DNA from 3 places in the Shewanella sp. Sh95 genome. Region 1 is predicted to be linked to each of the others. Evidence: predicted binding sites of a transcription regulator. Region 1 holds the regulator's gene; each other region holds the start of a gene.

What was found. The regulator FliA, encoded in region 1, starts transcription of late flagellar genes. The targets are predictions, from matches to a motif close to CTAAAGNTNNNNNNNNNNNNGCCGATA.
Region 2: the regulator FliA is predicted to act here: its motif matches at 3,019-3,045, upstream of AEA42_RS15945 (VC2046/SO_2500 family protein).
Region 3: the regulator FliA is predicted to act here: its motif matches at 9,130-9,156, upstream of AEA42_RS13405 (DUF5610 domain-containing protein).

Annotation. Positions count from the first base shown of each region.
Region 1 covers NZ_LGYY01000109.1:52,027-62,228, forward strand. Annotated here, with positions in the region: gene fliR (flagellar biosynthetic protein FliR) at 1-124, shown strand, start outside; gene flhB (flagellar biosynthesis protein FlhB) at 142-1,272, shown strand; gene flhA (flagellar biosynthesis protein FlhA) at 1,391-3,490, shown strand; gene flhF (flagellar biosynthesis protein FlhF) at 3,502-4,881, shown strand; gene AEA42_RS08240 (MinD/ParA family protein) at 4,886-5,767, shown strand; gene AEA42_RS08245 (RNA polymerase sigma factor FliA) at 5,760-6,473, shown strand; gene cheY (chemotaxis response regulator CheY) at 6,521-6,904, shown strand; gene AEA42_RS08255 (protein phosphatase CheZ) at 6,918-7,655, shown strand; gene AEA42_RS08260 (chemotaxis protein CheA) at 7,671-9,974, shown strand; gene AEA42_RS08265 (chemotaxis response regulator protein-glutamate methylesterase) at 9,995-10,202, shown strand, end outside.
Region 2 covers NZ_LGYY01000215.1:31,654-41,855, forward strand. Annotated here, with positions in the region: gene AEA42_RS15935 (EAL domain-containing protein) at 1-1,856, opposite strand, end outside; gene AEA42_RS15940 (DUF406 family protein) at 2,044-2,331, opposite strand; gene AEA42_RS15945 (VC2046/SO_2500 family protein) at 2,496-2,984, opposite strand; tRNA gene AEA42_RS15950 (tRNA-Tyr) at 3,110-3,194, shown strand; tRNA gene AEA42_RS15955 (tRNA-Tyr) at 3,234-3,318, shown strand; tRNA gene AEA42_RS15960 (tRNA-Tyr) at 3,436-3,520, shown strand; gene queE (7-carboxy-7-deazaguanine synthase QueE) at 3,719-4,387, opposite strand; gene queC (7-cyano-7-deazaguanine synthase QueC) at 4,576-5,292, shown strand; gene rrtA (rhombosortase) at 5,289-5,906, shown strand; gene uvrB (excinuclease ABC subunit UvrB) at 6,047-8,068, opposite strand; gene AEA42_RS15985 (hypothetical protein) at 8,780-8,983, opposite strand; tRNA gene AEA42_RS15990 (tRNA-Asn) at 9,570-9,645, shown strand; tRNA gene AEA42_RS15995 (tRNA-Asn) at 9,693-9,768, shown strand; tRNA gene AEA42_RS16000 (tRNA-Asn) at 9,799-9,874, shown strand; tRNA gene AEA42_RS16005 (tRNA-Asn) at 9,921-9,996, shown strand; tRNA gene AEA42_RS16010 (tRNA-Asn) at 10,044-10,119, shown strand.
Region 3 covers NZ_LGYY01000184.1:16,675-26,876, forward strand. Annotated here, with positions in the region: gene AEA42_RS13365 (Dyp-type peroxidase) at 1-517, opposite strand, end outside; gene ggt (gamma-glutamyltransferase) at 721-2,433, opposite strand; gene AEA42_RS13375 (ABC transporter ATP-binding protein) at 2,576-3,625, opposite strand; gene AEA42_RS13380 (iron ABC transporter permease) at 3,622-5,256, opposite strand; gene AEA42_RS13385 (Fe(3+) ABC transporter substrate-binding protein) at 5,315-6,322, opposite strand; gene AEA42_RS13390 (hypothetical protein) at 6,538-6,957, shown strand; gene AEA42_RS13395 (glutathione S-transferase N-terminal domain-containing protein) at 6,964-7,560, opposite strand; gene AEA42_RS13400 (ferredoxin--NADP reductase) at 7,632-8,381, opposite strand; gene AEA42_RS13405 (DUF5610 domain-containing protein) at 8,491-9,096, opposite strand; gene AEA42_RS13410 (histidine phosphatase family protein) at 9,280-9,873, shown strand; gene AEA42_RS13415 (FMN-binding glutamate synthase family protein) at 9,885-10,202, shown strand, end outside.

The DNA of each region.
Region 1 (10,202 bases):
ACTGCTGATTTTATGGTTGACCTTGACTCCCGTAATGGCTCATTTCGAAGAAGTCTGGGCATCGGCACAGCTTTTGCTTTGCGATATTTTAGGGCTTCAGTGCCAAGCCGATGGCATACTTTAACCGGATAGGAACGCGTAATGGCTGAAGAAAGTAGCGGCGAACGCAGCGAGGAACCCACCGGGAGGCGCCTCGAACAGGCGCGGGAAAAAGGTCAGGTTGCCCGTTCCAAAGAATTAGGTACGGCCACAGTTCTGCTTTCGGCTGCAACAGGACTGTATATGCTCGGCCCTGGTATTGCAAAAGCACTTTCCAATGTGTTTGAACGTGTGTTTACCATGGATAGAGCTGCAATTTTTGATACTAATCAAATGTTTAATGTCTGGGGCGTTGTCGGCGGCGAAATAGGTTGGCCGTTGCTTAAGATTATGCTGCTGATTGTGGTGGTGGCATTTATCGGAAACGTGTCCCTTGGTGGAATGAATTTTTCTACCCAAGCCATGATGCCTAAAGCCAGCAAAATGAGCCCGATTGCGGGTTTTAAACGGATGTTTGGTGTGCAAGCCTTGGTTGAATTAACGAAGGGCATTGCTAAGTTTTCTGTTGTCGCGTTGGCGGCATATTTTCTTCTAAATCATTATTTTAATGATATTTTACTCCTTTCTGCCGATCATCTTCCTGGGAATGTCTACCACGCTTTAGATTTACTGGTATGGATGTTTATCCTACTTTGCTCTTCCGTATTATTCATTGTAGTGATCGATGTGCCATTTCAGATCTGGAACCATAATAAACAGCTGAAAATGACTAAGCAGGAGGTCAAAGACGAGTATAAAGATACCGAGGGTAAACCTGAGGTCAAAGGGCGAGTCCGCCAAATGCAGCGTGAATTAGCGCAGCGGCGCATGATGGCCGAAGTTCCCAATGCGGATGTGATTGTGGTGAACCCTGAGCACTATGCAGTGGCGATAAAATATGATGTTAAGCGCTCTGCAGCACCGTTTGTGATTGCTAAGGGTGTCGATGAGGTTGCCTTTAAAATTCGTGAGGTAGCAAGGGCGCATAATATAGCCATCGTTACTGCACCACCACTTGCGCGGGCGATTTACCATACCACTAAACTTGATCAACAAGTCCCCGAAGGCCTATTTACCGCGGTAGCACAGGTACTCGCTTATGTATTCCAGTTAAGGCAGTATCAAAAAGGGCGTGGCCGCAAACCTATCCCTATCCCTGTTAATCAACCCATTCCTGACGATCTAAAGCACTAGTTAAGTGTTAGGTTACCGAAGAAATAGTTCACAGAGATAAACCCACAACAAGAAGCGCTAGCGGTTGGCGCGCTTTTTGCTTTCAGGCTGCTATACGTCAAAGTTTAGGTATCTGTGAATGGATGTTAAAGCCTCCCTAGGCCAAGTAAAACAGTTGAAACTGAGCTCTTTCAAGGGCATAGGTACACCAATGCTAGTACTCGCAGCATTGGCCATGATTGTATTACCTATCCCGCCGTTTCTACTCGACGTTTTATTCTCCTTTAACATTGCCTTGGCTTTGATTGTTCTTCTTGTCGCGATTTATACCGACAGACCCTTAGACTTTGCTGCGTTTCCAACTGTTTTACTAGTTGCAACACTGCTACGACTCGCACTTAACGTGGCATCGACCCGAGTGGTGTTACTCGAAGGTCACAATGGTGGTGATGCCGCCGGTAAGGTGATTGAGGCCTTCGGCTCCGTGGTGATTGGCGGTAACTATGCCGTGGGTCTAGTCGTATTTATCATCTTGATTATTATTAACTTTGCTGTTGTGACTAAAGGTGCTGGCCGTATTGCCGAGGTGAGTGCTCGCTTTACCTTAGATGCGATGCCCGGTAAGCAAATGGCCATCGATGCCGACTTAAACGCAGGTATTATTAATCAGGATCAAGCTAGAACCAGACGCGCCGAGGTGACCCGCGAAGCGGACTTCTATGGCGCAATGGACGGTGCATCTAAGTTTGTGAAGGGCGATGCGATTGCCGGTATCATGATTTTGGTTATCAACATTCTCGGTGGGTTTATTATCGGGATTGTGCAACACGGTTTGACATTCTCCCAAGCCGTTGAAATTTATACCCTGTTAACCATCGGTGACGGTCTCGTCGCGCAAATTCCAGGTCTATTACTGTCAATCGCCGCGGCGTTGATGGTGACCCGTCAAAATGAATCTGGCGATATGGGCCAGATGTTAATTAGTCAGATGTTTGACAGTCACAAGTCGCTCAGTATTGCGGCTGGCGTACTCTTTGTCATGGGTATTGTACCTGGCATGCCACATATGGCGTTTTTAAGCTTTGCCGTGATCACAGCTGGTGCGGCTTACTTTATCTTCAAACGTAATGAAGCCAAACGTGCCAAAGCCCTTGAGCAAGTCAAAACGGGCCCAATGGAAAGAGCCGAAAGAGAGCCTAAGGAACTTAGCTGGGACGATGTGCATCATGTTGACACTATCGGTCTTGAAGTGGGTTACCGTTTAATCCCCTTAGTCGATAAAGGTCAAGGTGGAGAATTACTCAGCCGGATCAAAGGTGTACGTAAAAAGCTTTCGCAAGAATTGGGATTCTTGGTTCCTGCGGTTCACATACGTGACAATTTAGACCTTTCGCCTAATGCCTATCGTATTTCTCTTATGGGTGTTGTTGTGGGTGAGGCGGATATTCGCCATGACTGCGAGCTCGCCATTAATCCGGGACAAGTGTACGGTAAGTTAGATGGTATTGAGACCCGTGATCCTGCCTTTGGTCTCGAAGCCGTGTGGATTGCCCCTGAACTGCGTGAACATGCCCAAACCTTAGGGTATACGGTAGTGGATGCCGCGACGGTAGTGGCAACTCATATCAGCCAAATATTGACGAATAATGCAGCAAAACTTTTAGGCTACGAAGAAGTGCAACAACTGATGGATATGCTTGCTAAACACTCGCCTAAGTTGGTGGATGGCTTTATTCCTGATGTGATGCCGCTCGGAAATGTCGTAAAAGTGATGCAAAACCTATTAAATGAAGGAGTTTCTGTCAGAGACTTGCGTACCATAGTGCAAACTTTGTTAGAATACGGCACTAAGAGTAACGATACTGAAGTGTTAACAGCGGCGGTGCGTATCGCATTGAAGCGCATGATCGTTCAAGAGATCTCTGGCCCTGAACTCGAAATCCCCGTCATAACTTTGGCGCCAGAGTTGGAACAGATGTTGCATCAATCAATGCAAGCAACGGGTGGAGATGGTCCCAATATCGAGCCAGGTCTTGCGGAGCGTATGCAACAATCCTTAGCGGATGCCGCTCAAAAGCAAGAAATGGTCGGACAGCCTGCCATTTTGCTAACGTCTGGTATGTTACGTGCGACCCTGTCTCGCTTTGTTAAATATACTATTCCTAATCTCAGAGTGATTTCTTACCAAGAAATCCCCGATGAAAAGCAAATACGCATCGTATCTGCCGTCGGGCAGTAGAGGACGCATAAGTGAAGATTAAACGTTTTTTTGCCAAAGACATGCGTGCTGCACTGGCCCAAGTGAAGGACACGCTCGGCTCCGATGCGGTGATTATGTCCAATAAAAAGGTGAACGGCGGTATTGAGATTGTCGCTGCCGTTGACTACGACGAGCCAAAAGCGAAAGCGCCTGCTGCGACTCCGACCTTTATGGATGTGAGTGATGACTTAGTTTCGCTCGGCGCCAAAGCGCCGATCCGCGCTGAAACTAAGCTAAAACCCTCGGCGCCAGCGGACTCACTCCAAGCCTTGCTTGAGAAGCAACAAAATCGTTTAAACCAACAACTCACGCATCAACAACAAGATGCTGAGCTTCCTGCATGGGCTAAAGGATTACAAGCTACCGCAGCTGCGCCTAAAGCTGAGCGCCGTGATATGGGCAATCCCTTCGATAAAAAGTCACAGAGTTCGCAAAAGCAAAATGCCGATCTTGAAGCCATGCGCGACGAGTTATCATCCTTACGTAATTTGTTGACACATCAGGTTTCAGCATTGATGACTGAGCATAAAAAGCGTATCGACCCTGTCGGTGCCATGCTGGAGTCAAAGTTGTTGGAGGCCGAGTTTTCACCAGCGGTGGCAAACAAATTAGCTGCGCTGAGCCAACACTATACTCCTGCAGAATTAGTTCGTGCACTGCCGCAAAGTCTTGCGAATATGCTTGATAATCAAGGTGATGATATTGTTAAGCAAGGCGGTGTTGTAGCATTAGTTGGTCCCACTGGTGTGGGGAAAACCACTTCCTTGGCTAAACTGGCCGCACGCTTTGCTGCTCACCATGGTGCTGACCAAGTGGCATTGATTACCACAGATCATTATCGTATTGGCGCCTATGAGCAATTGGCCACCTATGGCAAAATCATGGGCTGCCCAGTCAAACAAGCCCATGACCTTGCTGAACTAGAGCAAATTCTGTATCAGTTTAGAAATCGCAAGCTAGTATTGATAGATACCGCGGGTATGGGCCAACGAGATATGCGGCTTTACCAGCAACTTGATAATTTAACTGCAAATAGCAGAATACCTATCCGCAGTTATCTGGTACTGTCTGCCACAGGACAGCGCCGCGTGCTGCAAGATGCTGTAAATCACTTTAAACGCATTCCCTTATCTGGTGTTGTACTCACCAAACTTGATGAATCTGTGTCTTTAGCGGGCGCATTAAGTGTGTTGATCCAAAGTGGATTGCCATTAAGTTATGTTACGGATGGGCAGCGAGTGCCCGAAGATATGAAAGTTGCTGATACTTTGATGCTCGCTGAGCAAGCATTAGCGGCCTTAGAAAACACAGAACAACAATCGTTACCAGACACAGCGTGGTCAGATAATATGACCTGTGCATTTGAGTAGAGTTATGACCCTGGATCAAGCAAGTGGTTTACGTATGATGAATCAACCCTATAACGAAAAAGTGAAAGTAATCGCGGTTACGGGTGGTAAAGGTGGTGTGGGTAAAACCAGCGTATCCATCAATACTGCCGTAGCATTAGCCGAGAAGGGCAAGCGTGTCTTAGTGCTTGATGCTGACCTTGGCTTAGCAAACGTTGATGTCATGTTAGGGATCCGTGCTGAACGTAACCTTTCCCATGTATTGTCTGGCGATGCTGAGTTAGATGACATTATTGTCCGGGGGCCTAAAGGTATTGGGATTGTGCCAGCCACATCGGGTACTCAAGGCATGGTAGAGCTAAGTCCTGCGCAACATGCGGGCTTAATTCGTGCTTTCAGTGAGATGCGCACCCAGTTTGATATCCTCATCGTGGATACTGCCGCGGGGATTTCTGACATGGTACTCAGTTTCTCCCGTGCGTCACAGGATGTGTTGGTTGTTGTTTGTGACGAACCAACGTCTATTACTGACGCCTATGCGTTAATCAAAATCCTCAGCCGTGAACACGGCGTCTTCCGCTTTAAAATTGTTGCAAATATGGTGCGTAGTTTACGCGAAGGTATGGAATTGTTTGCTAAACTCAGTAAAGTGACCGACAGATTCTTGGACGTGGCACTTGAATTAGTTGCGACCATTCCATTTGATGAAAATTTGCGTAAATCGGTTCGCAAGCAAAAGTTAGTGGTTGAAGCTTATCCTAAGTCTCCCGCTGCAATTGCTTACCAAGGCCTAGCGAATAAAATTATGAGCTGGCCAGTACCACAGCAACCTGGTGGGCATTTGGAGTTTTTCGTTGAGCGCTTAGTTCAACGACCAGATTTTCAAGAGGAAAAAACGAGTGAATAAAGCCGCAGCGTATACTTGTTTAGACAATAAAACGTCAATCGTTGAACAGTATGCACCGTTGGTTAAAAGAATTGCACATCACTTGCTCGCCAGATTACCTGCCTCTGTGCAGTTAGATGACCTGCTACAGGCGGGGATGATGGGATTATTAGAAGCATCATCTAAGTTTGATGGCGGTAAAGGTGCAAAGTTTGAAACCTTCGCCGGCATAAGGATCCGTGGCGCCATGTTGGATGAAATCCGTCGTGGCGATTGGGTTCCTCGTTCTGTCCACCGAAATAATCGTCGAGTTGCCCAAGCTATTGATGAATTAGAGCAAGTGCTAGGTCGTGATGCGCGCGACACAGAAATTGCAGAAAAACTTGATATGACGCTCGATGAGTACCATCATATTCTTAACGATGTTTCTGTTGGTAAAATCATAGGGATAGAAGACTTAGGCGTATCACAGGATATACTCACTACAAGCGATGATATTAGCGATGGTACGTTTGAGGTCTTGGCAGAAACCCAGTTTCATTCTGCACTTGTTGAGGCGATAAAATTATTGCCCGAAAGGGACGCGCTAGTGCTATCGTTATACTACGATGAAGCATTGAATTTAAAAGAGATTGGCGCCATTCTTGAGGTAAGCGAATCGCGTGTTAGCCAGATATTAAGTCAGGCAATGTTGCGACTCAAAGGCAAACTCAAGCATTGGACATAAGTATAATTATTAATTGAGCACTGAATGTCAGCTCACCGGAGGAAACCTTGGACAAGAATATGAAGATTCTCATCGTTGATGACTTTTCGACAATGAGACGTATCATCAAGAACTTGTTGCGAGACTTGGGCTTTAACAACACCCAGGAAGCGGACGATGGCTCAACCGCCTTGCCAATGTTGCAAAAAGGCGATTTTGATTTTGTCGTTACAGACTGGAATATGCCAGGCATGCAGGGTATCGATTTACTTAAAGCCATTAGGGCCGATGACTCCTTGAAGCATTTACCGGTATTAATGGTCACTGCCGAGGCAAAACGTGAACAAATTATTGCTGCAGCACAAGCGGGTGTGAATGGGTATGTGGTAAAGCCTTTTACCGCAGCAACATTGAAAGAGAAGCTAGATAAAATATTTGAACGACTCGCTTAAGCAGGGATGAGCTATGAAGCCACATACATCAGGGCTCATCACGCTCGAGCATGCTCAGCGTTTAGTCGAACTGTTAAGCGCGAATGAACAAAATCAAGCTGATGATTTATTAAGAGAACTGGCAGCTCCTCTTCAGAGGGAACTTTTTGATGAGGTGGGCAAACTCACTCGCCAATTGCATAGCGCTCTTATGGATTTCCAAATCGATAATCGGTTAGTTGAGTTAGCCAATACAGAAATACCCGATGCTAAGGAACGGCTAAGTTATGTCATTGACATGACTGAACAAGCTGCAAATAAGACTATGGATGCTGTTGAGGAGTGCTTGCCGTTAGCGAATGCATTAACCGCGAACATCCAACAAGTGATGCCATCGTGGGACAAATTAATGCGTCGTGAAATTGCCCTCAGTGATTTTAAGGTGCTTTGCCATAACGTTCAGCATTTGATGTCGCGAAGTGAATTGGACTCAAACCGATTACGCGAATTGCTCAACCAAATATTGATGGCGCAGGATTTTCAAGACCTGACTGGACAAATGATCCGCAGGGTAATCGATCTAGTGATGGAAGTTGAAAGTAATCTGGTGTCTATGCTGACGGTGTTTGGTGAGCAGCCAATGATTGAGAGTCAGATTACTCAGAAAAATAATATTGAAGCTGAAGGGCCGATAATGAATGCCGAGCTTCGTCAAGATGTAGTAACAGGTCAAGACGAAGTGGATGATCTGCTATCGAGTCTGGGTTTCTAACTGGGAGTCAATTTGATGGCCTTTGATGTAGATGAAGAGATACTCCAGGACTTTTTAATCGAGGCGGGGGAAATATTAGAGTTGCTTCAAGAGCAGCTTGTTGCCCTTGAGAATAATCCTGATGATACTGACTTGCTAAATGCCATTTTTAGGGGGTTTCACACCGTAAAGGGCGGCGCAGGTTTCCTAAGTTTGACTCCCATGGTTGATGTCTGCCATGAGGCAGAAAACACATTCGATTTATTGCGTACTGGCAAGCGCAGTGTCACAGCAGAATTAATGGATATTATTCTTCAGGCTGTTGATGCAATTAACACCATGTTTGCTCAAACCCAGCAGGGAGAGCAACAAGATCCTGCTGATGCTGCATTACTTGCAAAATTAAAGTTACTTAGTTCTGGTGAGCCTCTGCCGTCAGAATTAGGACAAACTGCGTCAGAGCCTGAATCTATTGCTGAGCCCGAACCCGAGCCCGTTATTGAAACTGTTGTTGACGTTGTCGCAGTTGAAGAGATGCCTGTTGAGGCTGTGAGTTCTTCAAACTCAAGTATTGATGAGATTAATGAAGCGGAGTTTGAGGCTTTGCTTGATGCACTGCACGGTAGTGGAAAAGGTCCCGGTGTGACTAACACTACTCATGCTGATGTTGTGGCAGCACCCACTGCGTCAACTCCCTCTGTATCAAATACAGCTAAGCCTAAAGTACAACAAGCAACCAGCTCGGGTGATGATATCACTGACGATGAGTTTGAAGCCCTGCTTGATGAGCTTCATGGTTCAGGAAAATTTAATGGAAAAGTAGATACACCTATATCACCTCAGCCTAAGGTTGAAACTGTTGCTGTGCCAGTGTCAACACCAACTGCTGTTGCTGTCGATTCAGACGAAATTACTGACGATGAATTTGAGCGTTTACTCGACGAACTTCATGGAAAAGGTGGGGCACCAGCCAAAGCTGTTGCAAAAGTGGAATCTGCGAAACCGACTCCCACTCCTGCCACATCTGCTGCGGCTCCTGCTGCGCCTAAAGCTAGTGTTACTCCGGTAACCCCTCCAGCGGTTAAACCTCAGGCCGAAGTTGCGCTCGCCGAGAAGGCTCCTGTTAAAGCGGCCGCAGCCTCATCTGCAAATGTTCCTCAAGGTGAAACGACCGTTCGCGTAGATACTGCACGACTCGACCAAATCATGAATATGGTGGGAGAGCTAGTATTAGTACGTAACCGTTTGGTAAGTTTGGGCATTAGTCGTGATGACGAAGAGATGTCTAAGGCACTCGCGAATCTAGATTTAGTGACTGCTGACTTGCAAGGTGCGGTCATGAAAACCCGTATGCAGCCTATCAAAAAGGTTTTTGGCCGTTTCCCTCGCGTTGTTCGTGATTTAGCCCGTACGCTCAATAAAGAAATTGATTTAGTGTTGGTCGGTGAAGAAACTGACCTTGATAAAAACTTGGTTGAGGCGCTTGCGGATCCTTTAGTGCACTTGGTTCGTAACTCGGTCGACCATGGTATTGAAATGCCAAATGACCGTGAAGCCTCTGGCAAACCAAGGACGGGGACGATTACTCTATCGGCAAGCCAAGAGGGTGACCATATTCTGCTAAAAATCGAAGATGATGGCGCAGGTATGGATCCCGAAAAGTTAAAACAAATTGCCATTAAACGTGGCGTGCTGGATGAAGATTCCGCTGCGCGTATGACGGACAATGAAGCTTATAACTTGATCTTTGCCCCAGGCTTTTCGACTAAGGTCGAGATTTCAGATATCTCTGGTCGTGGCGTGGGGATGGACGTGGTTAAAACCCGTATCACCCAACTCAACGGTACTGTGCATATTGACTCGATGAAAGGCAAAGGCACCATACTTGAGATTAAAGTGCCGTTAACCTTGGCAATTATGCCAACGCTTATGGTTGATGTTGCGAAACAAGTTTTTGCATTACCTTTATCCAGTGTTAATGAGATTTTTCATCTCGATCTTACCAAAACCAACATTGTTGACGGACAACTCACTGTCATCGTTCGCAACAAGGCCGTGCCGCTCTTCTATCTAGAGCATTGGTTGCATCGAAATAAAACTACCTTCAAACATGGTGACAAGAAACATGGTCATGTTGTGATAGTGCAGTTAGGTATGATGCAGATAGGTTTTGTTGTGGATGCATTGATTGGCCAAGAAGAGGTAGTGATTAAGCCACTGGGAGCCTTGTTGCACGGTACGCCAGGTATGGCTGGGGCAACGATTACATCCGATGGTGGTATTGCGCTCATTTTGGATGTTCCTGGGTTATTAAAGCATTATGCGAAAAATAAAAGTTAGTTCCCAAGTTAAGGAATGGAATGGCCATTAAAGTATTAGTCGTTGATGACTCAAGCTTTTTTAGACGACGTGTTAGTGAAATAGTCAATCAAGATCCTGAACTGGAAGTGATCGCGACGGCTGCTAACGGGGCTGAAGCGGTGAAGATGGCTGCTGAGCTTAATCCCCAAGTAATCACTATGGACATTGAAATGCCTGTCATGGACGGTATCACCGCCGTCCGTGAAA
Region 2 (10,202 bases), on a different contig from region 1:
AAGCCTACCCCCAGTTCAGCCAACTCCTGACACAATAAGGTCGCATGGCGAATATCGCCCATGAGTTCCGTCTCTGTAATTTCCAAAATTAAGGTTTTGGGCTTTAAACGATAACGGGTCAAGAGTTGCCATACTTGTTCATACAAATTACCACTAAAAAACTGCCGCGCAGACACATTAACATGCATGCTAAGATCGGCATTGTGATGCTGCCAAATATTCAATTGCCGACAGGCCGCCTCTAATACCCAACTGCCTATCGCATTGATCATCCCCGATTGCTCGGCAATATCAATAAACGCGCCGGGATATAGCACGCCTCTTTTGGGATGATGCCAACGAATAAGCGCTTCGGCACCGATATAAGTTTGCTGTTCGAGATCTCTTAAGGGCTGGTAATAAAGCTCAAATTGTCGACCGCGAATAGCACTATGCAAATCGCGTTCAATTTGCGCATCTTCCTTAAACGCACTCAGCAATGTACTGTTAAAGACTTGAATTGCTGTGCCCTTTTTCTTCTTCGCATATTGCACTGCAATATCGGCGCAGGTCAGTGGTGCAAATAAATTTGCCACCGACGCAATATCAACCACGGCCAGTGCGGGTTTAGGTTCCACTTGTTCACGGCCAATTAATATCGGCATGGCTAAATGCTGGTATAAGCGGGTGCTGATATAGTCCAGATCATAAACTGCGTTATCGTCGGTCAGTAATACCGCAAACTCATCACTACCGACACGAGCGATTTCAGTCGCTTTATTGATGTCTGAAAAATGCTTTAAGCGCCGGCCAATCTCAATCAACAGGCTGTCGCCATTTTCATGACCATAAGTATCGTTAAAACGCTTAAAGGCGACTAAATCGACTAGCAACAGTAGCCCATGTGTTGTTCGCTCGAGCACTCGATTAAAGTGACTGCGATTGTTAAGTCCAGTCAAGCTACAACGCCACGCCAGACGTTCCAACTCCGCTTTGTAGTTATGCTCATCCGTACTTTCTTCACCCGACACTAAAGCGTAATGATTGCCTCTATCGGTGATAAATTGGCTCACAACATATTTCAGCCAATAACGACTACCATCAGCACGATTAAATTGCACCTCACCTTTTGCCAGTTCACCTCTGAAAATTTTTGCTAAGGTCTGCTCAGCTAACGCATTGTGCTGTTTGAAAAAAGTTAAATCACGTAAATTAGTGCCAACGCTCCTGCTGCGCGAAATACCGCTAATATCCTGATGGGCTTGGTTAACGTACTCCACTTTTTCAGTGTGCAAGTTAATCAACATAGTCATTTGACGAGATTGCTCGGTGGCACAGCGAAACAGGCTTAAGCGCTCTTCTTTGTCATAGGTATGTTTGGTGGCCAGCGTGAGGGCCAATTGATCGGCCATTTGGCAGGCAAGGTGAATTTCGCTGTCGTGCCAATGGTGAGTCAGTTGCGCGCGCTCAAGGCAAAGCACGCCTTCGAGATGGCCATTAATGCGAATGCCAATCTCGAGACTAGATAAAATTTGCCGAGGGATAAAATAGTTATCGACTAACTCAGTCAAGCGCGGATCGATAAGCGTATTACTCGCATCAATATGGCGATGATTTTTGAGTTCATCTAAATAGCGTGGCAGCGTCTGCAACTGCGAAGGACGGTAAGTGTCTTGTAGGGCCATAGCGCCAAATTGCGCCACCAGGGATTGGCTCGATTGATCGGCGGAAAAAATCCAAACCGACACCAGAGAAACGGCTAAATTTTGGCAAAGTAGCTCAGTGGCTAACTCTGCGGTCTTAGTAAAATCCCCCTGCTGTTTAGCCGTGGAATGCACTAAAGACTCTAATAAATGCTGATGCTGACGTCGCTTCACTCTGATCCCTACAAAACTTCGTGTTGGGTAAAACGGTACTGCTGCGACTAACACACTAAAGAAGCGTGTTAATAGAGCCTATTTATCTTTATTTTCGTTGATGCAGATTACACTATCTACATTTAAAACAGCAACATCGGCCACACTTTATTACAAATTAACCTCGACTTGTATCACAGGGGTTGCGCTATAGACCATTCTCTAACTGGAAAATCATTTTTTCGACACTGACATCAAATACCAGTTTGAGCGTCACACCCGTTTCACCTCGAGTAACGCTCGCTTGCGTGTGTCGAAAACGTGTCTGGGCACGCTCAACCATCTTTGCCGCCTCATTTTCCGCCTCGCCACCCGTAAACTGTAACTCAAGCACAGTATCTTGTTCATCAATCACAGCACCGATGTCAACAAAGCTGCCGCAATCGGTACATGTGTCGTTTACTGTGGGGGTTTGTCCTGCAATGATACCTTTCATAGGGCTATCCTCTCTAATGGCCTCATGTTAAAAACTCAACATAAGCGACTCAACATTAATATCACTAACGACTAATTATAGGGAATGATGATGAGAGAGACTCTGGTATTGCTCACGCTTATTACCCGAAATAATACCTTTGATAATAAATAGCCTCAGTAGCATTAAGCACTGGCTAAGCGTGGGATCAAATTACGTTGGATCGCCAGTTGATCAGCAAAGTGCATGATTTCAACTTGAGGAGATTGCAATTGTCCACGCTGACGCAAGCGAGTTGTAAACTCACAGTTACTTAAGGCTTCGGCCATGGCGATGGGTTCACCACCTCGGATCACTAACGCTTCCGGTCGCAAGGCCTGTTGCAATTGAAATGCTCTTGCCCCTTGCTGCATAAACACGGCGCTATTGTCGATAATATGATTGTCTGAGGATAAATCCGCCACTAACGTTTGTTTTGGTGGTAATTCAAACTGACGTTGTAGTTTTTCGGCAGTATCGAGTTCTTTTTGCCATTGAAACTGCGCCATGTCCCTCGCGTCAGCAGACAATAGCGACAGCAACAGGGCAAACTCACCTCGCCTGTTGTGTTCGATTGCCGCATTTAAGCGGGAGCCAATTTGGGCCTCATTGATTAAAGGAACATCGATTTGCATAAAAAAACATCGCTAAAACAACTCGTTGTCAGTTAATCGACCAGTTGAACAAGAACTTTAGGAAAATTTTCATATTTAGACTTTACATGCCTAAGGTTTCTGACTACTATGGCGGCCGCAATTGAGGAGGGGTTCCCGAGTGGCCAAAGGGATCAGACTGTAAATCTGACGGCTCCGCCTTCGAAGGTTCGAATCCTTCTCCCTCCACCATTTGCACTAACAATTAGCGATGCTATAAAAGATACTCGTGGAGGGGTTCCCGAGTGGCCAAAGGGATCAGACTGTAAATCTGACGGCTCCGCCTTCGAAGGTTCGAATCCTTCTCCCTCCACCACTTTTATCTTCTGTGGTTCGTCAATCGTTAGTCTGCTGTAAACTTGCTTTACCCTTAAATCTGGCCAAGATTTAAGATGATTTTTAAGCGCAACTTAAAAGTCGGAAGAAAATATGTGGAGGGGTTCCCGAGTGGCCAAAGGGATCAGACTGTAAATCTGACGGCTCCGCCTTCGAAGGTTCGAATCCTTCTCCCTCCACCACTTCTTTCTCATATCACACTTTATCTCACGTTATTCCCCAAGTTTTCTTTCTAGCACACCAGCTAATTCGGACTTATTATTTATCGCTTAAATTTAGTGCCTTTAATCTATCGATTTTGCTCATAAAAAAACGCCCCATTCGGAGCGTTAAAACTATTTCTGAGCATTAAAGAGCAATGCAGTTGAGCTAGGTGGCGATTAATCGATATTCAAGTACTTATGGGTCTGAATCGATAAACGCCAGTTGCGAGCAATACACACCTTCATGGCTAATTCCGTCGCCCTTGGTTTTTGGCTGATCGGTTGCAAACAAATAGTTTTCGCTGACACATCAATCCCTTTGAGTAACTCATCGAGTTCGTCGATATGATGTTCGGTCGCTATCGGATGCTTTATCTCGTTGGCGCGGGTCAATGCCTGCGCTAACACCTTATAACCCCCTTTCATATTGATCTTGGGCGAAACAGTCACCCAGGTATCAGCATCACACTTCACCTCAAAGGTGCCACTGGTCTCGATTTGAGTGGCAAAGCCGGCAGCATGGAACGTGTGAGTTAATTCATGCAGATCGTACATACAAGGTTCACCACCTGTGATCACCACATGGCGCGCCGTGTATCCCTTAGCATTGAACGCCTCGATAAGACTCTGCGCCGTATGGTTTGCCCAGCGACCCACAGAACCATCGACGGTGATCACTTGTTCGGGTGACACCTTCTTATCCTCAAGCAGCTCCCAAGTCTGTTTGGTATCACACCAAGCACAGCCTACAGGGCAGCCCTGTAAACGCACAAAAATGGCGGGTACTCCGGTAAAGACACCTTCACCTTGAATAGTTTCAAAGACTTCGTTGACTGGGTAATTCATGCTAGCGTTCCGTTTTTCTGGGGCGGCAGTTATAGAGGATTTTAGCTGCAGCTGCAAGTTTTTACCGCTGCTAACAGAGTGATGCCAAGAGCCGAATGCCCGTCACCACACGCCAGCAAAAAGTTTTCAAGCCCTAGCACCTGGGTTACACTTACGCCCTATTTTTGTGTCACTCTAAAGTGGATCTTATGTCAGCATCAGTTTCAAAGGTCGTGGTCGTATTCAGTGGCGGACAAGACTCAACGACATGTCTTATTCAAGCCTTAACACAGTATGATGAAGTCCATGGGATCACCTTCGATTATGGACAGCGCCACCGTGAAGAAATTGACGTGGCGAAATCCCTCGCCCAACGCTTAAACATCACCAGCCATAAAGTGATGGATGTGAGCTTACTCAATGAGTTAGCGATTTCTGCCCTCACCCGGGATGCGATCCCTGTATCCCACGAATTAATGGAAAATGGCTTACCCAATACCTTTGTGCCAGGCCGTAATATCCTGTTTTTGACTTTGGCGGGGATCTACGCCTACCAATTAGGAGCAGAGGCGATTATTACCGGTGTCTGCGAAACCGATTTTTCGGGTTATCCCGACTGTCGCCACGACTTTGTCCGTGCGATGGAATCGGCACTGGTGCAAGGCATGGACAAAAAACTTGAGATCATTACGCCATTAATGTGGCTCAACAAAGCCCAAACTTGGGCGCTGGCCGATAAATACCAGCAGCTCGATTTGGTTCGCCACCATACCCTGACCTGTTATAACGGCATTGTTGGCGATGGTTGCGGTGATTGCCCAGCCTGTCATCTACGCAAACGAGGCTTAGAGGATTACCTGCAAAATAAAGCAGAGGTGATGACCTCGCTCGACAAGGCAACTGAAACGGGTAAACCGCAGGCGTGAGACTGGTGACGTTAACAAAACTCGGCCCCTATTGGCTGGCGCTTGTCGTCAGTCTGCTCTGCGCGCTCTTGTATGTTACGGGACTTTTTACCCCGAGCATAGATAACCTGCTCGCCTATCGACGCAGCGATATCAGTGACGGCCAGTGGTGGCGCCTGATCACAGGCAATCTGCTACATACCAATCATTGGCACCTGCTGATGAACCTCGCAGGATTATGGGTAGTGCTGTTTTTGCACCACTTTCATTACCAGCTTAAGGGATTAACCGCGCTGTTTATCCTGCTTTGTCTATTTGAAGGCATTGGTCTGTATTTAGGTTACCCACAATTATTAGGCTATGTGGGGCTAAGCGGCATGTTACATGGCCTATTTGCCTATGGCGCAGTCCAGGATATACACCGCAAAATGCGCTCGGGTTATTTGCTGCTGCTCGGCGTGATAGTCAAAGTCGGCCATGAACAGTTTTATGGCGCCAGTGATGATGTGACCGCCATGATTGGGGCTCGCGTGGCCACCGAGGCGCATTTAGTCGGCCTGATCTGTGGCTTAGTCTGCGCGCTTATGGTGTTTGTGTACCAACGAAGCAAATTCGCCAAGGAAACGCAGCGCTAATACCTCAAAGTTTGATTAATCCATACAAAAAAGCCGCCTCATATTGTTATGTTGGCGGCTTTTTATTAGGTAGTAAAGCTTGGTATCTGCTTGATTAATAACGCAGTCCTACGTCTAACTCAGCTAAGACACAGATTGAGTTAAGCCGTTATCAGCAACTCCCGTAAACGTTTCACCTCATCACGCAGGGCCGCCGCCTGTTCAAACTCCAAGTTACGCGCATGTTCATGCATTTGCTTCTCTAACTTGTCGATATCATGGCTAAGCTGCGCCGCATCGGCTTGATAACGTTTGGCTTTAGGTTCAGCCACTTTACCCAATGACGATGGGCTATAGCCCTTTTCAGTGTCTCTGCCATCGTCGATATCCATCACATCGGTAATGCGTTTGACCACGCCTTTTGGCACTATGCCATGCTCAAGGTTGTAGGCGTGTTGTTTCTCACGGCGGCGCTCGGTTTCACCCATCGCCTTGGCCATTGACTGGGTGATCCTATCTGCATAGAGGATAACCTTGCCATTGACGTTACGCGCGGCGCGACCAATGGTCTGAATAAGCGAACGCTCCGAACGTAAAAAGCCTTCCTTATCTGCATCGAGAATACAGACCAAGGAAACTTCGGGCATGTCTAAACCTTCACGCAGCAAGTTGATACCGACCAACACATCAAACTTACCGAGGCGCAGATCGCGAATGATCTCCACCCGCTCCACAGTATCGATATCCGAGTGCAAATAACGGACTTTGACGCCGTGCTCATCGAGGTATTCGGTTAAATCCTCCGACATGCGCTTGGTTAGGGTGGTAACAAGCACCCGCTCATTGACAGCGACACGTTTGGCCACCTCGGAGAGTAAATCATCCACTTGAATGCTAACCGGGCGCACTTCTAACTCTGGATCGAGCAAACCCGTTGGCCGAACAACTTGCTCTACAATCTCACCACCACTCTTATCCAGTTCGTAAGGGTTTGGTGTTGCCGACACATAAATGGTCTGCGGCATCAATTGCTCAAACTCTTCAAACTTCAGCGGCCGGTTATCCAGCGCCGAGGGTAAACGGAAGCCATATTCCACAAGCGTGGTTTTACGGGAGCGGTCCCCCTTATACATGGCGCCAATTTGCGGCACAGTGACGTGGGACTCGTCGATAATCAACAAACCATCGGCGGGTAAATAATCGAGCAAGGTCGGCGGGCCTTCACCCGGTGCACGACCCGACAGATAGCGGGAGTAGTTTTCAATACCGGAGCAATAGCCCAGTTCGACCATCATCTCAATATCGTATTGCACCCGCTCATGGATCCGCTGCGCTTCAATCAACTTATTGTTGTCGAGCAGATACTGCTTACGCTCGCGCAGCTCTTCTTTAATTAACTCGGTCGCTTCGAGGATTTTTTCCCGTGGCGTCACATAGTGGGTTTTCGGATACACTGTGGTGCGCGCGATACGCTTAACAATTTGCCCCGTTAACGGGTCAAACTCGCTTAAGCGTTCAATTTCATCGTCAAAGAGCTCGACTCGAATCCCGTAGCGGTCAGAGTCGGCGGTGAAAATATCAATAACTTCACCACGGGCGCGAAAAGTACCGCGCTGCAACTCGAGATCGTTGCGAGTATATTGCAACTCACTCAATCGCTTAAGAATATCCCGCTGCCCCATGGTATCGCCCTGGCGTAGGTGCAAAAGCATCTTCATGTAGGAATCGGGATCGCCCAGACCGTAAATTGCCGATACAGAGGCAATCAAGACGACATCCTTACGCTCCAACAAGGCTTTCGTCGCCGAGAGTCGCATTTGCTCGATATGGGCGTTAACCGACGCATCCTTTTCAATAAAGGTGTTCGATGCGGGCACGTAGGCTTCTGGCTGGTAATAATCGTAATAGGAGACAAAGTATTCCACCGCATTATTGGGGAAAAACTCTTTCATCTCACCATAAAGCTGCGCCGCCAGCGTCTTGTTTGGCGCCATAATAATGGTTGGGCGCCCCAGTTGGGCGATCACATTGGCGATAGTGAATGTCTTGCCCGAGCCTGTGACCCCCAATAGGGTTTGGCAAGCTAGGCCCGATTCCAGGCCATCGACCAACTTGGCAATGGCCGTGGGCTGATCCCCTGCGGGGGCAAATTGAGATTCAAGCTGAAAAACAGATTCTGACACGCGAACATATCCTTGTGGTTAGTCGCCCCATTCTAATCAACTCATCCTTTAAGCTCCAGCAGTTCTCCTTTAGAAGTCAAAGGGAGCATTAAGCCCTAAACCATCTGAATGACAGTTTGATGGACAGAAAATGAAACTTTTTGACCACGAGCTTTTAATGCTCAAATTGGCGATAAAACGCCCAAAAATACAGGAGAAATGCCAAATTAATACACAAGAGTCGACTTTCACTTGCTTACAAAATTGCAACCTCAAACAAGACCAAAAAAGATAAGGCTTGCAATTCATATCTATCTGATAAATATATTATTAAATTTTTATCGCCAAAATAGTGCAATTTAAGTCCATCGCACGTGCAGCAAGGCTTTGCCGCCTGTTTCAAGCCGCAACTCACAGGGTTATCCACAGAATTTGTTGATAAGTCGAAATTAGTGAGAAACCATGCGGGATTGAGGACTATTCCACCCTTAGCCCGCGCGCTCGTCGGGTTTGGTAATTTTATTACATTTGATAAATGTTACTACTTGTTACAACTATTAACATTCACAAAATCTGATTGATCTCCTGCTGTTACGCCTCTATTTGTGTTTTACAGCATAAAATGACAGCGTTTTCCGCTTTATCAGTATCAGTCAGTAGAATTGGAGCTATCTGTTCGCAGAAAATAGTAGAAAGTGAATATTCATGACCGAGGGATAACTTGATTAGCGCTTAAATTAAGTCTTCTGCAAGCGCGGCCGCAAAAAGCGCTTCGTCCGTAGAGGCAACCACAAAGAGGATTTCGGCTAAATCTTGGATTTTTTGAAAATCAGGATCATCTAAATGCATGGACAACTCACGGTACTGACGCAGTACATCTAAGGTTAAGGGCTGCTCGAGTAACGCTTCTGCTTGTTCTAATCGACTCATTGCCATTGTTTTCACCTCTCGATAAGTGTTTTGCCACTCGGCTGAGATGGGCTTCCCGCTGTCGCTTTAGGGATAACCAGTGGAAGCTGCAGTGCTGCCTAATATACCTACCGCATAATGTGCACTCTATAAATAGTCAGCACCTCATATTAGTATCTTATATTGTGAGCTCAGTAATTAATGCATCAGGTTAAGACTTACCAAGCGAGTGGCTGCATGACTGCGTAATGGTTTTGACCACAAAAGCATCGATTCGTTGCCACTCAAATAAACTTTATCTATTTAAGTCCGAGGTTTTTGAAATATCAAATGGGTCTCCCGCCAGAATAATGCCGAGAATTTAATCAACTAGGTCTATTTGCGCTTTTTGTCTCCCTTAAAAATCCCAAGTGTTTTTAAGATGAAGACACGCTATCTTACGAAAACATAAGTTATTTCTTCATCAAAATGCTGATTTTGGCACCACGATGCACATTAGATGAGCACTTAACAGCATAATTACACTTTTTTTAGTAACTCGAGTTGACTCATCCCACAGAGCGTTTTACTATGCGCTCCGTTCTCAACGAGTCATCGAGACGAGAGAAACGATTCCCCTGTAGTTCAGTCGGTAGAACGGCGGACTGTTAATCCGTATGTCACTGGTTCAAGTCCAGTCAGGGGAGCCAAATTTCAATCTCGATAAAAGTGAGGATGCAGTTAGGTAACTAACGATTCCCCTGTAGTTCAGTCGGTAGAACGGCGGACTGTTAATCCGTATGTCACTGGTTCAAGTCCAGTCAGGGGAGCCACTTAATTATCAAGCTGTTGCGTTAAACGATTCCCCTGTAGTTCAGTCGGTAGAACGGCGGACTGTTAATCCGTATGTCACTGGTTCAAGTCCAGTCAGGGGAGCCACTAACGCAAGACAACTTAAAGTCGATAGTAATATCGCATCATCTACTCCCCTGTAGTTCAGTCGGTAGAACGGCGGACTGTTAATCCGTATGTCACTGGTTCAAGTCCAGTCAGGGGAGCCACTTTAAAAGATGATATCTCAAGTCGATAGCAATATCGCACCCTCTACTCCCCTGTAGTTCAGTCGGTAGAACGGCGGACTGTTAATCCGTATGTCACTGGTTCAAGTCCAGTCAGGGGAGCCACTTTCTTATCGCAATACACACAATCCCCTCCTTTGTGACTCCGTTAAACTAATCGCTTTTCATTTCTGTTTTGCCTCAAATAC
Region 3 (10,202 bases), on a different contig from region 1:
CTTCATCCCCAACCAAGGCGACCTCTTGGCGATGACGCCCTTTCGGGTTTTCGGTGCCATCCACAAAGCCCGTTAAGTCGCGACTATCCATAAATCTAAAGCCGCGCTCTTCTTCCACTAGCTCGACTAAGTCTTCGAACATTTGGCTGATTTCGTTGGCGACTAAATGCAAAATGTCGTAACGATCGCAACGAAGATGCACAAACAGATCGTATTCGATAGCAGGCGCCTCGCGGTTACCCGCCTGCATCGCCGGGAAAGGCTTAAGCATTTCTGGGCGAGCATCGGGATAGAGACTGTCCCAATAGTTGGCGCCTATGGCCACAAAACCATTGAATGCACTGTCGGAATACTGATCCGTCAACTCATAAATATACTGCGCAACGTTGGCAATACAGGGACGCAATTGCGATTCAACGTTATCGTTGTCGCTCGCATTAAACATCAAATAGACGCTATGTAAGTTTCCCTCTGCACACACACCTAACTGTTCACGCGGCATATTTTGAATATCCATCTGGTTATCACCCTGTTGTCGATTCATTTTCGGCAATATTATCCGCAACTTTACCTGAAAATGACATTAAGTAACGCACAGTTTGTCCGTCTTTGTGATGTAAAGGCCTTTTGAGGCTGAAATATAAAAATTGACGAGGCCATTACGCCTCGTCAATGTTGTCTATTCTGCATTCGCTTCAGTAGAGCAAAACGAGTGATGCGTTAATATCCTGCAGCATAACCATCCTTTCGGCTTTCGGATGCACCGCGGTAAACGCCAGTTTCAGCATTAAAGCCAATGGCTTGATAGCCACCGAAATCACCGAGAACATCGCGAAGCACATGGCCTTTCTTCATCAGCTCACGGCGAGTTTCGACGGGGAAGCCTGATTCAAGGCTCACATAGCCACCGTCATTCATTATCTCCCCCGTAGGCTCAGTCGAACCTGAGTGTAAAATTCTGGGGGCATCACCTGCTTCTTGCAAGTTCATTTTAAAATCAATCAGATTGATAATAATCTGCGCATGCATTTGCGGCTGTGTTGCACCGCCCATCACCCCAAAACTGAGCCAAGGTTTACCGTCTTTGGTCACAAAGGCGGGAATAATGGTATGGAAGGGCCGCTTACCCGGCGCATAGGTATTAAATCGACCTTCGGTGAGATCGAACATCTGCCCGCGATCTTGCAGCACAAAGCCGAGATCCGGCGGCGTCATACCTGAGCCCATGCCGCGGTAGTTACTCTGGATCAGCGACACCATGTTGCCGTCTTTATCCGCGGTAGTGAGATACACAGTATCCCCATGTTGCAGCGCAGGATTGCCCGCATCGACACTCTTAGCCGCCTTGTTTAAATCAATTAACTTGGCGCGATCGTAATTATACTGCTGCGAGATCAACTCTTTTACAGGCACCTTGTTAAAGGCCATATCGGCATAAAATTTCGCGCGATCGGCAAAGGCGAGTTTTTTGGCCTCTACAAATAAGTGCACATATTCGGGACTATTAAAGCCCATGGCGGCGACATCGAAGGGTTCCATAGTTTTTAAGATCTGTAGCGCGGCAATCCCCTGCCCATTTGGCGGCAACTCCCACACATCGTAACCACGGTAGTTGACCGATACGGGTTCAATCCAGTCACTGGTATGGCTGGCTAAGTCTTCATAACTTAAATAGCCACCTTGAGCCTTGATGTATTTATCAATACTTTTGGCAATGTCACCCTTGTAGAAGGCATCGCGGCCGCCTTTAGCAATTTTCTCATAGGTGTTTGCCAGTGCAGGATTTTTGAAGATTTCTCCTACCGCAGGCATCTTGCCATTGGGCATATAGGTTTCTTTAAAACCGGGGAATTGAGCGAGCTTTTTACCGCTGCCCTCAAGGTAATAGGCAATCAACTCGGAGACAGGGAAACCTTCGCGAGCATAACGAATCGCTGGGGCTAAGTTATCGGCCATTGGCAGTTTGCCGAACTTGTTGTGCAATTCGAACCATCCATCCACCGCACCAGGAACCGATACGGGTAGCGGCCCCAAAGGAGGCAAGTAGTCTAATCCGAGGGATTTTAGCTTCTCTAGCGTTAAGGATTTGGGACTGCGACCGGAGGCATTAAGGCCATAGAGCTTTTTATCTTTAGCGCTCCAGACAATGGCAAATAAATCGCCGCCAACACCGGCACCAGTAGGCTCGACTAAGCCCAGCATGGCATTGGCCGCAATCGCTGCATCCACGGCACTGCCACCCTGTTTTAATACATCAATCGCCACCTGTGTCGCCAGCGGTTGGCTGGTCGCAGCCATCCCATGGGTGGCATACACTTCTGAGCGCGTCGCAAAGGCTTTACCCGTGATCCTATCCATGGCTAACACTCCCGATGACGACATTGCTGTCGCCACTGTGACTAGGGTACAAATTGATTTTATTGTTTTTATCATAATTCCTCCCACTCTGGAGGAATTAAGGTAACAAGGAAGGCTGAAAATATCAGCAATCTAGGTGTTTTTTACCCAAGTTAAACGTAAGCAAAAATGTCATGCTTTCAGCTGAGACACTGGCATATCGAGTGCGGTCTAGGCATTAAGACTCAAATAGCACTAGGGAATGTGGCTCAGTATTTAAGCCCACTCGCTGACCAACATTGAACTGCATAATTTGGCTACGCACTTCGACATAATGGGCGTGGGATGCCGCCTCGACTTTTACCCAATAATGACAAAATGCGCCAAGGAAGCGCCGCTCGGTAATTGTCCCTACGCCCGCATCATCGGCACTGAGCGCCAATTGCTGTGGCCGCAAAAACACTTGGCCATTAAATGCATTAGACTTTGACAAGGGCGTGAGGCTTCGCAGCTCACCAATGGGAGTGACAACACGGTGGCCATCAACGACCTCTGCGGGTAAATAGTTGCCACTTCCCAGAAAATCAGCTACATAGCGGCTATTTGGTGCGGCATATAAGTCCTCAGCTCGGCCATGTTGTACTATCACACCTTGGTTAAAAATGGCCAAGGTATCGGCAAACACAAAGGCCTCATCTTTGCTATGGGTAACAAAAACCGCACTAACATTACGCTGCTTTAGAATGCTGCGGATCTCCGCCATCATGCTGTGGCGCACCTGTGCATCGATATTCGAAAAAGGCTCGTCGAGTAACAGTAATTGCGGCTCATAGGCTAATGCGCGGGCAATCGACACCCGCTGCTGCTGACCACCTGACAACTCATGGGGATAACGCTTGGCTAAGCCTTCAAGTTTTACCAGGGCGAGCATGTCATCTAACCGCACCTTGCGCTGCGCTGGCGTTAATTTTGCCACACCAAAGAGAATATTCTCGGCGACGGTCAAATGGGGGAACAAAGCATAGTCTTGGAAAATCATCCCTATGCCCCGTTGCTCACTCGGCACAAATTGCCCTGCGCCGCTGACCGTCTTGCCATTGATTTGGATCTCACCTTGGCTAATCGCCTGCAATCCTGCCACCGCCCTGAGCAAAGTCGTTTTGCCGCAGCCACTTGGGCCGAGCAGCGCAAGGATTTCTCCTTGTGCCAGGGTTAAATCTAAGCCTTTGAGTACCTGTTGGCCCTGATAATCGCTATGAACTTGATGAAGATTGAGCGTACTGGTCATCGACTATCTTGCTCCAAAGAACGGTTTAAATAAATCAGTGGGACTAAACCCACGAGCACAATCACAATGGCGGGCAAGGCGCCATATTCAAGCTTTTCGTCAGAGACAAACTGGAAGACATAGGTCGCGAGATTCTCAAACCCTATGGGACGCAGCAACAATGCCGCCGGTAATTCTTTCATGCTTTCGATAAACACCAGCAGCGCCCCAGCAAATAAGCCCTTAGTGAGCAGCGGCAGATGCACTCTTTGGAGCAAACGTCGAGGGCTTTGCCCAAGAGTTAGACTCACCATGTCTAATGAGGGCGAGATGCGTTTATAGCTAGTCTCAACACTGCCAATCGCAATGGCAACAAAGCGCACACAAAAAGCAAAAACCAGCGCAGCCGTACTGCCAGTGAGCAAGAGCCCAGGGCCTGCCATCCCCAACCAATCGGCGACGTCGTTAATCGCAAAATCGAGCAGGGTTAATGGCACCAATACACCAATGGCAAGTACCGTTCCGGGTAAAGCATAGCCAGTTGAAGCCAAGCGCGATGGCAATGCATCACTCGTCCTTGGGCTCACACGGCGAATAAACATCAATATCAATGCAATCGCGCAGCACACTAGGCTAGTAATGAGCGCGAGGCTCAAGCTATTCACGCTCAATTGCCAGAAAATCGAATCCCAGCTCTGCTCAAAATAACCGATAGCGTAGGAGAGTAAAATTCCGCTTGGCAGCACAAAGGCCAGCAGTAACAAGGTGATGCAATAACCGAGGGCAAACAGGGTTTGCATTGGTGAGAGCCGATATAAATCGCTCGCTTGAATGCGGGACTGTTTTTGGAATAACTGCTGCTTACGGCGGGCAAAACGCTCAACGCCAATCAAGCTAAACACCACCAGCAGGATAATGGCCGAGAGCTTTGCCGCGGCGGTTAAATTGCCATAGCCCAACCAAGTGTCATATACGGCTGTCGTTAAGGTTGGCACGGCAAAGTAGTTAACTGTGGCAAAATCCGCTGCGGTTTCCATCGCCACTAATGCCACACCCACGGCCAAGGCGGGCCTTGCCATTGGCAAAGATAAACGCCAAAAACTCTGCCAAGGCGAGCAGCCCATGATCCTTGATGCATGCGCCAAACTTAAGGATTGCTCCATAAACGCGGTACGCGCTAACAGATAAATATAGGGAAATAACACCAGCGATAACACACACGCTGCACCACCTAAGGTGCGAATATCAGGGAAAAAGTAATCCTGCGGTGAGCTCCAACCAAAGAGCGCGCGCAAACTCCTTTGTACTGGGCCGGCGTAATCAAATAAATCCGTATACACGTAGGCAACAATGTAGGCTGGCATGGCCAAGGGCAATAACAAAGCCCATTGCAAATACCGTCTACCGACAAATTCACAGCGCGCCATTAACCACGCGCAGGGCAACGCTAGCAAGAGTGAGCCAGTACTCACCCACAGGATCAACCATAAGCTATTAGTGATGTATGTCGGTAATACAGTAGAAAGTAGATGACCAAAAACGGCCTCATCGGGCTGAGCCGCTTGAAGAAGTAACGCAACGAGGGGTAACACCAGTAGCACAGCTATGGCATAACCAGTAAGCGACCAGCTTCTGGCTAATCCTAAAATCATGTGGCTCCTTTAAACAAGTGCGCCAATTAATGGCGCACTTATCGATTTAACTGCCTAACTAGAGGTCAAACTGCACTTCATCTAACAATTTCACTGCTGCTTGGTGATATTCGGCCAGCTTGAAAATCGGCAACTTATCAGATTTAAACTCGCCCCAAGAGGCCACTAAGGTTGAAGGTGCAACATCGGCTTTTACTGGATATTCCATATTCACTTCGGCATAGGCTTTTTGCGCCACATCGCCAGAGAGGAATTCCATCAACTTGATAGCATTGTCTTTATTCGGCGCGTGGCGAGTAAGCACCATACCTGAAACATTGACATGGGCACCGCGGTCAGCCTGATTCGGGAAATTAATCACCACGGCTTCAGCCCAGCTCTTTTGCTCCGGATCTTGCAGCATATTGCCATAGTAGTAGCTGTTACCAATCGCGATATCACATAGGCCTTCTTTTACCGCTTGAACCTGTCCGCGATCGTTACCTTGAGGCTTGCGGGCTAAGTTAGTTTTCACGCCCTGTAGCCACGTTTTCGTGTCCGCCTCACCGTGATGAGCAATCATCGAAGCCACCAAGGCGATGTTGTAAGGATGCTTACCGCTGCGAGTACAAATCTTACCTTTGTATTTAGGATCGGCGAGTTCTTCATAACTAATCGCTTGTGGGCCTAAGCGATCTTTTGCCGTATAGAGGTTACGAACACGCATCGTCAAGGCATACCATTGCCCATCCGGATCGCGGTATTGCGCGGGAATATTGCTATTGAGCTGCGAACTTTTCACTGGAGAAGTCAGATCTTTTTCGACTAATTCGACCAAACGAGAAAAATCTGAAGTTAACACTAGATCGGCGGGCGATAAGCGACCTTCACGGGCGATACGTTCGGCAATCCCGTCTTTGGCAAACACCACATTCACGCCAATGCCTGTTTCTTCAGTAAAGCGCTTCAAGATGGGCTCAACCAAAAATGCTTGACGATAGGAATAAACCGTTAATTTTTCATCCGCATGTGCAGACTGTGCAACCGATATTAACCCAATTAAAGCGGCACAAGTTACCCATTTCATTCGCGATTTCTCCTCAAAATGATGACGTCAAACGTGAGTCGTTCTTAGATTAAAAATGATAATAGTTATCAGTTTCGCAAGAGTAATTGATCGACTTGAGGAGAGCAATAGTTAGTATAACTTTTTGTTTTTAATGAATTTAAGATATAAAAAGGCGAATTATCTCAAACCAAACTAAACTGAATCTTAATTTTTAAAAATAGTTGGGAGGTATTATGTTTAGCATGCTACTACTCTTCATTACTATTCTTGGACTAGTGATATTTATGACCTACCAAAATAGTCAAAAGCAGCACAAGTCGTTTGCCAAAACCACGAGTTTGGCAAAACGAGCAAAGCACGGAACGACGATATTGAATGCCTTCCACTGCGTGAGTATTGAAAATGAAGCAAATTGCTGCAAACAGGTCGATGCAATTAAAGGAAAACGCTTCCTGTCAAAAGAAGCGCCTGAAATTCCAATCAAAGGCTGCACCCAAAGCCAATGTCAGTGCCACTATAAACACTATGACGATAGGCGCCAAGCTGGTAACGATCGCCGAGTTGACTACGGCATGACTAAAGAGCTCTTCGGCGCATTTGGTGAACATAATCGCCGAGATAAGCCTAAAGGCCGGCGCTTAACCGACCATTGACAATATTTATTGTGGGCGAGTATCTACAAACGCAGGTAAATCACGCATTTCGCTAAACCAGATCGCAGTCGCTGGAGCAACTTTACGCCAATCGAGTTCAGGGTGTCTGAAATCCATATAATCCAACAAACAGATTAACGCTAACTGTGGTGCTTGTATGGTTGCTTGAGTAATCACGCTCTGATGCTCCATCTGCATCAACCCACGCAGCAGAGCCTGCTCAAAACGTGATGTCCAAAAAGCTGATCTCACCCCCTCATCTTCACGCATTTGCTCTTGGCGCAACTTCACCGCGCTATCAATTAATCCCTTGATCATCGAGTACTGGCACTGCAATACCCAGTTATAAGGTTGACCGCCAAACATTTCCTGTGAACCTAATTCTGCGTCCAGATAACGCATAATCACTTCGCTATCGAAAATAGGCACGCCATCATTCGTGATCAGGCAAGGAATCTGACCTAACGGATTAACATCAAGCAACTGTGCCGTATTTTCCATTGGATTAACGAGAACTTCTTCAATATCTTTAATCCCTAAATAACGGATTAAGCTACGAACACAGCGAGCATAGGGTGACGCAAGGGAGCAGAGCAACTTCATCAAAAAATCCTTCTAAACGATAACTATAAAGCAACGAATACTTTGGTAACGGATGCTAAACACTCGCATTATTACCAATATTTTTCTACGGTAATTTGCCCCGGAGCACGGCGTAAATTTTTCGAGAGTCCCTTATCAAGCAATGCCGCTTGGGCGCCGCTAATCATCCCAGGATTACCGCAAATCATCACCTGGGAATCCGCCGCACTTAAGGTTAATCCGACTTTTCGCTCGATTTCACCCGAGACTAAGCCATCGGGGATACGGCATTGCAATGCGTCATCAAGCTTTTCACGGGTCACAGTTAAACACAGGATAAACTGATCTGGATATTGCATCGAATAAGCCTTTAGTTTATCGAGGTAGGCTAAATCTTTAGCTTCGCGCACGCCATAGACAAGTATGATCTTCTCAAAACGTTGCCAAGGTTCGGCGGTATCGAGCATGGATAAGAATGGCCCGATGGCCGTACCTGTGGCTAAAAACCATAAATGCCGACCTTGTAATTCTCCCTTTGGGATCTCATCTAAGGTCATAAAACCCGTTGCCGTTGGAGTGATTTCTATTTCATCACCGATGGTAAGATTCTGTAATTGTGGGGATAACTGGCCATCCTCTACGGCAACAGCCAAAATCTCGGCATAGGGTTTATCGGGAGAATTAACAAGGGAATAAGCTCTAGCGATACGCTTATCATCTTGAAGTTGACTGAGTTTAATAAATTGACCGGGAATAAAGGGAGCTAACTCGGCCGCTATCCGCAGTGAAAATAACTTGTCGTTCCAATCAATACGTTCAATAACGCGTCCCCTAGTCCACATAACTCGCCCTCAAGCAAAACGTTAAATAGGCTCCTAGCATAGACGGTTATTCACACAACAAAAACCCCTTATTGTAAGGGGCTTAAGAGTTAAGATATGCAAGATTAAATTAAGTGTTAGTCGCTTGAGTCTCATTTGATTTTTTATTAAAACTGTCCCTAAAGGCCTGTAATCCTTCTTGAACGAGCCCATAGGTTTTATCCACACCATCGGCAATATCGCCCTGCAGCACTTTAAGACCAGATAAAATATCCCTCGCCTCTTTAAAGCCATTATCGATAGCGCCACCAATGATGGTCATAAAGCTGTCGAGCTGTTCGTCAAAACTCATATTCGAATTTTGCTGCTGATGAACACTAAAAAATTGCGTCGCGAAACTCACAATACGATCGGCAGTGGCCTCGGGGGACGTATCGACACCGTTATCATAGGCGGTTTGAATCGCGTTCTCGCCCATAGAAGGAGCTAACTCTTTGTTTATCGCTTCGATTGCTGCGCGATAAAGCAAGGTCATAGATTGATCACCCGACTTTAGGCTTACATCTTCCTGCGCCGATAGAATCGCTTGATTCATTAACTGCTTACTGGTTTGCTGCGCCGTCTGTTTAGAAGTGGCATCCACATTTTTCGTCTTATCACTATTTGCCGCGTTTTCAGCATATTTACTGTGGGTCGAAGAAGTGCTCTGTACCTGTGCAGGGTTATTGATTTCCATGATGCTAGTCCACTCAACTTGGGGAAACTTAATTATCGACCAAAATTTGAGCAACTTTAGCAATTTTATAAATTGCAGTACCATTCATACTTAATGCGATGATACAAATAGAGAATAGGTTTGTTTGTTCAATACCATCCTAACCCCCTCTTAATACTCGCCCATAAAATAAGGATATAAGGCATGGCAATCGCCCAGTATTTACATGGTTTTTTGCGGCATAATCGAAGAATCGGTTTCAATTCAGTAACGCTAATACAATCATTACTGATAAGTCTGTTATTATTCACCAGCATTGGACTTAGTCCGATCAATCAAGCTATTGCCGATAATCGATTAATCATTCTCGTAAGACATGCAGAAAAAGCTGATGAGCCCGCAGGCGATCCTCCCCTTTCAGCCAGTGGCAATATACGTGCTCAGGCGCTTATCAGCGCCTTAAAACGTACCCCCATTTCACAGCTGATTGCGACCCAATATCAAAGGACTCAGCAAACCTTATTACCGATTTCAACGGAGCGGCATTTACCGATTACTGTGCTCGAGGCAAAAAAACCTCTCGAAACCCATATCCAACATATTGTGGAACAAGTACATGCGGTTAAAGGTAACAGCTTAATTGCAGGGCACTCCAACACCGTGCCACTTATCATCAAGGCTCTCGGTGGCCCTGAAATTACCAACATCAGTGAAGATGATTACAGCCAGTTGTTTTTACTTTCCATTAATGATGGACAACCTGCCAGCTTGATCTCCACCCGCTACGGCAATGAATAGAGGATAACAAGATGCACGAATTGAATTGGTTTATGTGGGGACTAGATCTCTTATCTGGGCTGTTTTTAATCATTATCGGTTTTGGCGCTCTAGCCATTGTCTACATGTACTTTGCTGACAAATTGCAAACCAAACAGGCAGTACGCCATAACTATCCTGTGATTGGTCGTTTTAGATATTTATTTGAGAAACAAGGTGAATTTTTCAGACAATACTTTTTTGCCCAGGACAGGGAAGAACTCCCCTTTAACCGCGCAGAACGAAGCTGGGTATATAGAGCGGCTAAAAATGTCGATAGAACGATAGCATTTGGCTCGACCCGGCCCTTG